DNA from 3 places in the Vibrio mytili genome. Region 2 is predicted to be linked to each of the others. Evidence: predicted binding sites of a transcription regulator. Region 2 holds the regulator's gene; each other region holds the start of a gene.

Region 1 (3,287 bases), 1.4 Mb from region 2:
ATAGTGACCATGCCGGTATCGTGTGGGCGAGGGGAGACTTCATTGAAGATGACTTCATCACCTTTAACAAATAGCTCCACGCCAAAAATCCCGTAGCCTCCAAGCGCATTCACCACTTTCTCTGCGGCATACTCAGCGGCTTTTATCGCATTCTCGGACATAACTTGTGGCTGCCAAGACTCACGGTAGTCTCCGTCTTCTTGACGATGACCGATAGGTGCACAGAAGTGAACGCCATCAACCGCGCGAACCGTTAACAGGGTGATTTCGTAATCGAAGTCGATAAAGCCTTCAACAATGACACGTCCCGCACCAGTACGACCGCCTTCTTGCGCGTAGTTCCAAGCGTTTTCTATATCTTCTTCGGATTTAATAACGCTTTGGCCTTTACCTGACGAGCTCATCACTGGCTTAACCACGCAAGGAATACCCGCAAAATCGACGGCTGCTTTGAAGTCTTCGTAGTTATCCGCAAAACGGTAAGGCGATGTTGTTAAGCCAAGATCTTCTGCTGCTAGACGACGAATGCCTTCACGGTTCATTGTGAGCTTGGTGGCTTTTGCCGTCGGGACAACATTCAGTCCTTTCTCTTCGAGTTCAACCAGTTTATCGGTCGCGATAGCTTCGATTTCAGGGACCACGTAAGCCGGCTGTTCTTTGTTAATGATTGCTTCCAAAGCTTGGCCGTCTAGCATGTCGATTACATAACTACGGTGGGCGACTTGCATTGCCGGGGCGTCAGCGTAACGATCACAGGCGATCACTTCTAAGCCAAGTCTTTGGCATTCGATCGCGACCTCTTTACCGAGTTCTCCAGAGCCAAGAAGTAATACGCGGGTAGCATTTGAGCTGGTTGCAGTACCGAACATAGTGTTCCCTTACAAAATATGGATACCAATCGTAGAAAATAACTCTGATTAGTATGATGAGACAGAATTTGCAGGGGATCATACTGAATTTTGTCAGTGAAGCAAACGTTTGCGCAAGGTTTTTGTCAATAAAAAAGCTCTACCTGTTGTAGAGCTCTTATCTTTGTCACGTGTTCTATACGTTAACGAAACTTAACGGTATATCCGGGTTTAACGACTCTAATGTGGACTGGGTATCCGCAAGGTGGCTAATTTTACCCTGTGAGTTTTCTACCAACGCTGCGGCTTGAATATTCTCGAATGTTTCACCGGCAAGCAATACTTGAATCAAGGCGACTTGAAGCGGCGGTAAGCTTGGGTTAAACGCTGCGTTTTCAGCGTATGCACCTTGGAATTGGCGACCATTTTTGAGCTCTAATGCTAAACCGCTTAAGTTGTTTGTATAAGGGGCATGACTCATATTCATCGCCTCTACGGCTTTTTGAATCAACGCATCTTGATCATCACAGCTGAACTGATGCTTCACTTCTGCCATCAGCGCAGATTCGATGCCTAAGTCACTCGGCCCAAATGCCTCTGGTAGGTATTCGTGCAGTGTCTTTTCTTCACGTTCGGGTAATTGAACCTTGAGCTCTTTCGCAGTGGAAAGCTCATTCATAAATTGGCGGCAGTGGCCACATGGACTGAAGTTAATGGTTATATCTTTCACACCACGTTCGCCTTTCATCCAAGCATGACTGATCGCCGCCTGCTCGGCATGAACGGTTTGTCCTAACTGGACGTGGAGAAATTCCATATTTCCGCCAAAGTACAGACGACCGGAAAGGCCACGGACAATGGCACCGACATAGAATTCTGAAATAGGCGTATAGGCATAAGCGGCAGCAAAAGGCAGTAGGGCAACGCGAAGCTCTTTATCTGATAAGCCAGTAGTTGCGCGCAACTGTTCGAACTGTTGTGCTGAAATAGTAGCATCAAAATCGTCCGATTGGACAATTGGCGCAAGTTGAGTTGAAAGTGCTTCAGGAGCGCTTGCGAGCGCCTGTTCAATGCGACTTTTCATGTTGAATCCTTGTTATTGCATGGAACATTATTGTATGTGAGACAGAAAAATGTTCTGTGCCTCCTGTCACATTGTGAAATGCAATGGTTACATCTGTTACATAATTAGAGAGAGCTCACACATGTATTCGATTGCATCTCATTTTACTGCGACAAGTTTAACGATTCTCTATCCATCGAAGTGGAGAATGACGAGTTAATTATAGGGTAAAACTCTTTTTTAGTTGCTTCACAAGCCGTGTAGATTGGAGGCTTATTGATACAGCCACACCGCGAGTGCAAAAAAGCTTGGTGCCAGTATCGACGTAATAATGCCGCACAAAACCAAAGCGAGTGAGGAAAAGGCGGCATCTTCTGGCTGCTTTTCTGCACAAGTAGCGGTGCCAAGCGCGTGAGAAACCGTCCCCATCGTCAGACCTCGAGCAATAGGGTGTTTGATGCCAATAAGGTTGTAAATAGGATAAGCGATGATAGACCCTAACAGCCCAGCAATCAGTACCAGAATCGCCGCAACGGCTGCCTCACCGCCAAGGTGGCTCGAGATTTCCATTGCAATAGGCGTCGTCACCGATTTACCTAATAAACTGGCGATCAAGTTAATATCGGCTTTAAACACTACCGCAATTAAGGTTGTCGTCAGCATCGACATAATACTGCCTAGCGTGCAAGCAAACGTAATGATGCGCCAATTCGCTTTAATCTGAGGTAACTGCTCATAAAGTGGGTAAGCAAGCGCGACAACAGCGGGTTGCAGTAAAAAACTCACCACACTATTGTCTGCGTAATACGTCTCGTATGGGATGTCTAAATAGATCAACAGAGGAATGAGCACCGCAATACAGATAAGCAGTGGGTTAGCAAGGGGGGAGTTGAGTTTGATAGCGATTGTACGAGCGATCAGGAAAACAACAATAGTGACAATTAACCACATATTAATAGTTCTCCTTTAGCAGGTAATCCAATAGCCATGCCAAGCTCACTAGTACGATAAGGGAGCCACCAACCGCACTAGCAAGGACGGGTAACGCATTGGCGATCAGCATGTCAAAATGCTCCATTAACCCGACACTGATGGGAACAAACAGCAAAATCATGTAACGGATAAACAAGCTCGCGCCGGGTTTAACCCACTCGACTTTTACAATGCCCAGTGTCATAGAGAAGAACAATACCAGCATGCCAATCACACTACCCGGTACTGAAACGTTGGTGAATTTTTGAATAGTCAGGCCGATCCCAAGTGCGCCCATGATAAGAAAGAGGGAGATGAGCAGTTGGATCAGTTGTAAGAATCGATCTTTAATCATTTTGACAGCATTAAAAGGTCAAGCACACCAGCGGGTGCGCTTGAATAGG
Region 2 (3,287 bases):
CTGTCTAAGGTATCGCCTCGCCATACACAGTAAATGTGATCCACATTCAACCAGCCCTCCCCCATTCAAGCCATTGGTGTAGCTAAACAACTCGGCTACCAACGGCTTATCATAAAATTTAGAGGTATTTATGATTATTCCCTGGCAAGACATCTCACCAGAAACTCTGGAAAACTTAATTCGTGAATTTGTTTTGCGTGAAGGTACCGATTACGGGTCAACCGAAGTCTCTTTGCAAGACAAAGTCGATCAGGTAAAAACTCAGTTGGAGAAAGGGGAAGCCGTCATTGTCTTCTCTGAGCTACACGAAACCGTAGATATTCAACTAAGCGCAAAGTTCTAACACCTACTCAATGACATGCGTTTATGACGTGCTATAGTGGGTCATCAACCGTTCAGCAGCCCATTGTTGAACAGACAGGTACGTAAATTTCGACAAGGTTTGTCATGTCAGCGAAACACCCAATCATTGCGGTCACCGGTTCTTCCGGTGCCGGCACGACCACTACATCTGAAGCCTTCCGTAAGATGTTCAATATGATGAACGTTAAACCCGCTTGGGTAGAAGGTGACAGTTTCCATCGGTTTACTCGCCCTGAGATGGACATTGAGATTCGTAAGGCTCGCGAACAAGGTCGACACATTAGCTACTTTGGTCCACAAGCGAACGACTTTCCCGGCTTACAAGATTTTTTTCGTCAGTATGGAGAAGATGGCACAGGCAGCATACGTCGCTATCTGCACACTTTTGACGAGGCAGTGCCGTATAATCAGATGCCGGGTACGTTTACTCCCTGGCAAGATCTCCCAGAAAACAGCGATGTACTCTTTTATGAAGGGTTACATGGCGGCGTCGTTGATGGGGATGTCAATGTCTCGCAGCATGTGGATTTTCTGATTGGGATGGTGCCGATCGTTAACTTAGAATGGATTCAAAAATTCGTTCGTGATACGCGAGACCGAGGACACTCTCGTGAAGCCGTCATGGATTCGATTGTTCGCTCCATGGACGACTACCTGAACTACATCACGCCACAGTTTTCCCGCACGCACATTAACTTTCAGCGCGTGCCAACCGTGGATACGTCAAACCCGCTGAATGCGAAAGGCATTCCAAGTCTGGATGAAAGTTTTGTCGTCATTCGACTGCGCGGTATCAAGAAAGTCGACTTTCCTTACCTATTGGCGATGATCGATGGTTCGTTTATGTCGCGTCATAACACCATTGTGGTGCCAGGGGGGAAAATGAGTTTTGCCATGGAGTTGATTGTGCGACCAATCCTACAACAGCTTATCGAAACGGGAAAAATTGGCTAAAAACCTTGCTGCTTAGGTGTTTACTTTTCATACCGTGATCATGTGCACAATTTTGCGTACAAATTCTCAATCATGGCACGATTAAAATCAAGAAATCGTTTTAGAAAAAGGATACTATTTCTTACCGAGACACAAGAGAGCTTGCACCATACAATAAGTGTTCTTATTCTAGTGAATCTAAGTGAAACTAAAATATGGATAGCGCAAGCGTACCCTGCAGAGGAAGTGAGATATTATGGTTCTAGGTAAACCTCAAACCGACCCAACATTAGAGTGGTTTCTTTCACATTGTCATATTCATAAGTACCCATCAAAGAGCACGCTGATTCACGCAGGTGAAAAAGCGGAAACGTTGTACTACATCGTCAAAGGCTCTGTCGCGGTTCTTATCAAAGACGAAGAAGGTAAGGAGATGATCCTTTCTTACCTCAACCAAGGAGACTTTATTGGTGAACTTGGTCTATTCGAGGAAGACCAAGAGCGTACAGCTTGGGTTCGCGCTAAATCTCCTTGTGAAGTTGCTGAAATTTCTTTCAAGAAATTCCGTCAGCTGATCCAAGTTAACCCGGACATCCTAATGCGCCTTTCTGCGCAGATGGCTCGCCGCCTTCAAGTTACTAGCCAAAAAGTGGGTGACCTAGCGTTCCTAGACGTAACTGGTCGTATCGCTCAGACGCTTCTGAACCTTGCGAAACAACCAGATGCAATGACTCACCCTGACGGCATGCAAATCAAGATCACTCGTCAAGAAATCGGTCAGATCGTTGGCTGTTCTCGTGAGACAGTAGGTCGTATCTTGAAGATGCTAGAAGAGCAGAACCTGATTTCTGCTCACGGCAAAACCATCGTGGTTTACGGTACTCGTTAATCCTGCATTAACCGACCGGCAATCAATAGAAAAAGCCACCAATGGCAACATTGGTGGCTTTTGTTGTATTTACGACACAGATACAGAGTGACTACCCAGATGTGGTATAGGCAATGCAGACGGTAAAATTAACGGTTCGTACTTTCAAAGATTTTATCCGCTGATGCCGCCACAAATCCAGGGTAGAGGTCACCGTTTTCCATTGGATACCGCTTAGCAAACTCATAAAATCCGCCAGGGATGTTCTCTGTTCCTTCGGTGAACATCACGGTGACTCTGTCCGCCATCGTTGACGATTGCTCAAGCAGAACCTCAGGTGACCCTTTCACCTCTCCGCCAGACTCGTTAATCACAAAACCCGCCTGACGAAGATGATCATTCACTTGTTTCACCTCATCAAACTGACTTAACTGGTTGACACTCACCGTGAAATGATTGGCGCCATAACCGTGAGCAGCCAACCAAGAGGCGTATTCGCTCTCCTTAGCTAAAGTCTGAAAATCAGCAAAACTGAGCTCCCACAAACGTCCAGCATATAAAAACTCGTGCCCCGCAAGCTGACTCTGATTCACTTGTGCCACTATCTTCGCCACGATGGTTTGCAGTGCTGCAGAACACTCTTCGACTTTGAGTTCACTGATAAAAACTTTTGGCAGCTTCGGATCCGGATGCTCGTAGTGCTTAGCGATCAGTTTTTTGCTTTCAAATACGTAGTCACCACACGCTTTATACCCTACCGCTAAAAACGGCTTTGCGAGCGTTTCAATACCAAGAGGGGCAACATTAAAAGTACGCAGTGCAATATGATCATTAATTAATGGCTCATCTTCCTGAAGCAGCTGATGGACTTTAGCTGCTGAAGGACAAAGGCGCTGAATATAGTCTTGCCATAATGATTTGAATAATACATCGGGCGTCATAACCGCTCCTTGTTACGAAATGCATGGGTTCAACGATAAGATGACTGCTCGTCCACAGCCCTAGGGCCGTCCAGAATAATGGTCGAGCAGTCCAGTCTTGTCACGATAGGCTAACACCAGGACTCAATGCCGCTGGCAATACCGTTTCTTGGCCTTCCATCGAGGCCATTGGGTAGGCACAA
Region 3 (3,287 bases), on a different replicon from region 2:
TCTCGTAAATGATCTCCATGTGACGTGGCAACAAGTGTTGAATCAATGATTCCGGCCATGTCTCTAACGCTTCTGGAAGCAACGTGTGGTTAGTGTAGGCGAATGTTTTAGAGCTGATCGCCCACGCTTGGTCCCAAGTCAATCCTTTTTCATCAATAAAGATGCGCATCAGTTCAGGGATTGCGATGGTTGGGTGTGTGTCGTTAAGCTGGATGGTCTCTTGCTCAGGTAACTGCTCTAGCGTGAAGCCCGCTGCTTCGTGACGACGTAAAATGTCGCGTACTGACGCCGCTGAATGGAAGTACTGCTGCATCAAACGCAGTGTTTTACCTTTCTGATGGTTGTCGTTCGGGTAAAGCACCTTAGTAATATTACCTGCATCAATCAGTGCGTGCTGAGCTTCGAAGTAATCACCGTTGTTAAAGCTAGCAAGAGAGAATGGTGCAATTGCCTGACATTCCCAAAGACGCAATGGATATACGGTATCTGACTCGTAACCAACGATCGGTAGATCCCAAGGCATCGCTTTTACGGTCATACCTGGTACCCACTGACGTACTTCTTTACCGTCTTTATTTACCACTTCAACGTGGCCATAAAAGCCGATTTCTTGTGCAAGTTCAGGACGTGCGATTTCCCACGGGTAACCTTCTACGCCACGCCAAGCATCTGGCGCTTCTTGTTGACGACCATCTTTGAATGACTGTTTAAATAGCCCATATTCATAGTGAAGACCATAACCAACTGTTGGGTACTCTTGCGCAGCACAAGAATCCATAAAACAAGCGGCTAAGCGACCAAGACCACCATTACCTAGTGATGGGTCACGCTCTTCTTCTAACAAGTCAGTCAAGTTATAGCCGAGTTCAGCCATCGCTTCAGTAACTTGATCGTACAGACCCATGCTGATTAAGTTGTTACCTGTCAGACGGCCAATTAAGAACTCTAGAGAAAGGTAGTTAACACTTTTCGCTTGTTGAATTTTTGGGTCTTCTTCTGTTGCAAGGAGATCGATGGTGGTGAACTCGGCAAGGGCGTGGCCCATTGCTAGATACCATGCACGAGAGTCTGCATTTTCAACAGTATGTGCGTACGTAACGGATAGGTGTTTTTTCACGCTATCTTGGAAAGACTTTTTATCAAATTTTTTTTGTTGTGTAGGTTTCATTGCGAAATTCTCACGTCTTCAAGTAATGCATCTGCTATATATCGTGCAACTACTGCTGTGAATGAACATCCTCCTAAATCTCCACCTCTCAAGGAGGAGGGGACAGGGCGTAGAAGGCGTACCATGACTAAGTTAGTGATCCAACTCTCATCAAAAACGGTTTCATCATATTTCTGAGTGAGTTTGATCACAGGTAAACGCGTAAAGCCGTAATAGATTATCCATCTAGTCTTTTACGTCTCATTTAATCAGGAATTTAAAAACTGAGTTATTGATCACATTTACAACAACTACATTAGCTAAAAAACGTTATCATATGTGCAACACGGAATACCATTGACGTATAAACACCTTACAAAAGTGACACGCATCACAATTACAGGGCGTAGATGACGTTTATTTCAGCAACGAACAAGAATTAGGACGTTGATCATAGTTTGTGGCAATTCGGATGTCGTACCATCCCTTTCGACTCATAAAGTTGAATGTTTTTTGTACACACCAAGCATAAACAACGTGAGTCACTATAAGTTTGCTTGCTTTAATGCCACAGTCGCTACGAGATACAAAAGCCGAGGCTTACCTTTAATTAGCTATTTATTAACTGATAACTATTAATAACTGTTAACGTTTTTTACTACTCAATGTCGTAAACAATGCACAGAACTCCGCTTCTTGAAGTCACTTGGTATATAAATAAAAAGGACACAATAACAAATGTGGATTCCATCTAAACTGACTCGTCCTGGCCGCTTACACAATGCCATCGTTCGTCCTCGGGTATTGGACTTACTCCAACAGGCGCCTTGCTACAAGTTGGTTTTGTTTCGCTCTCCTGCTGGTTACGGCAAAACAACAATGGCAGCGCAATGGCTATCGGATAAGCCTAATGTCGGCTGGTATAGTATTGACGATAGCGACAACGATGACTTTCGTTTCGTCAATTATCTGCTTCAGGCGCTAAATAAAGCGACTCACTCCAGTTGTTCTAATGCTCAAAAACTCGCAGAAAAGCGCCAGATTTCGTCTTTGCGTTCATTGTTCAGCGAAGTGTTTGCCGAAATGGCCGATTTCCATCAAGAGTGCTATGTGGTGCTGGATGATTACCACTTGATCACCAATGATGAAATTCATGAATCCATGCGATTTTTCTTAAAACATATGCCCGATAACCTAACCGTGGTTGTCACTAGCCGCGCTGCGCCACCGTTAGGTACCGCAAACTTGCGTGTGCGCGATCTTATGATCGAAGTCGGTAATGAGATGCTGGCGTTCGATACTGAAGAGACGACACGCTTCTTCAATCAACGCGTGGCCGACGGCATAGACGAAGACATGGCAAATGACTTAAGAGCTTACGTGGAAGGCTGGCCTTCTGCGATGCAATTGATCGCTCTGCAAGCGCAGCATCAAAAACGCACTTTGGCTCAAACGGTCGAATCTGTGTCTCAGTTCAACCATGCGCATTTATGGGATTATTTGGTAGAGGAAGTATTTGATCTGTTAGACAACGAAACTCGTCAATTTCTTATGCAAGTCTCGGTACTGGATCATTTTAATGATGAGCTTGTCTTTGCTCTTACCCAGCGCGAAGATGCGCTTGGTTTGATCGAATCCCTAAATCGTTACGGTTTGTTTATTTATCCTCTGGATGGTGAACAAAACTGGTTCCGCTTCCACAATTTGTTTGGCGAGTTTTTATCACACCAGCGCCAAGCCCGTATTCCGCAACAAGAAAAGGAACTGCACCGAAACGCAGCTATTGCATGGCTGCAACAAGAATCACCACATCAAGCCATCCACCATGCTCAGAAGTCAGACGACAAGCATCTCGTCGTCGATATCCTCAATCAATATGGTTGGAAAATGTTTAATCAAGGCGAGCTCAGCACGCTTGAAATTGCAATCAATAAACTTGATGCTGACCTGCTATATTTCCACCCTAAATTGACGATGTTACGAGCGTGGCTTGCTCAATCCCAACACCGTTATAACCAAGTTGGCCAGCTACTTAAAGAGGCAGAAGAAGAGCATAAAAAACGTGACATCGAACTGGATATTCACTATCAAGGTCAGGCAAATGCCCTGCTTGCCCAAGTAGCGATTAACAATAACGAGC

Evidence for each region. Region 2 encodes CRP, which controls carbon source genes, mostly activating them, when cyclic AMP is high. Its sites were predicted from a motif close to TGTGANNNNNNTCACA; they were not measured.
Region 1: the regulator CRP is predicted to act here: its motif matches at 2,037-2,052, upstream of cdd (cytidine deaminase).
Region 3: the regulator CRP is predicted to act here: its motif matches at 1,345-1,360, upstream of ONE56_RS19245 (glycogen/starch/alpha-glucan phosphorylase).

Annotation. Positions count from the first base shown of each region.
Region 1 is NZ_CP110481.1:1,288,772-1,292,058, forward strand. Features, by position in the region: gene purT (formate-dependent phosphoribosylglycinamide formyltransferase) at 1-869, opposite strand, end outside; gene cdd (cytidine deaminase) at 1,045-1,932, opposite strand; gene ONE56_RS06005 (LrgB family protein) at 2,185-2,862, opposite strand; gene ONE56_RS06010 (CidA/LrgA family protein) at 2,864-3,238, opposite strand.
Region 2 is NZ_CP110481.1:2,652,092-2,655,378, forward strand. Features, by position in the region: gene ONE56_RS12205 (hydrolase) at 1-33, shown strand, start outside; gene ONE56_RS12210 (YheU family protein) at 131-343, shown strand; gene ONE56_RS12215 (phosphoribulokinase) at 448-1,317, shown strand; gene crp (cAMP-activated global transcriptional regulator CRP) at 1,553-2,185, shown strand; gene ONE56_RS12225 (DUF1338 domain-containing protein) at 2,314-3,105, opposite strand; gene astD (succinylglutamate-semialdehyde dehydrogenase) at 3,206-3,287, opposite strand, start outside.
Region 3 is NZ_CP110482.1:1,272,903-1,276,189, forward strand. Features, by position in the region: gene ONE56_RS19245 (glycogen/starch/alpha-glucan phosphorylase) at 1-1,168, opposite strand, end outside; gene malT (HTH-type transcriptional regulator MalT) at 1,886-3,287, shown strand, end outside.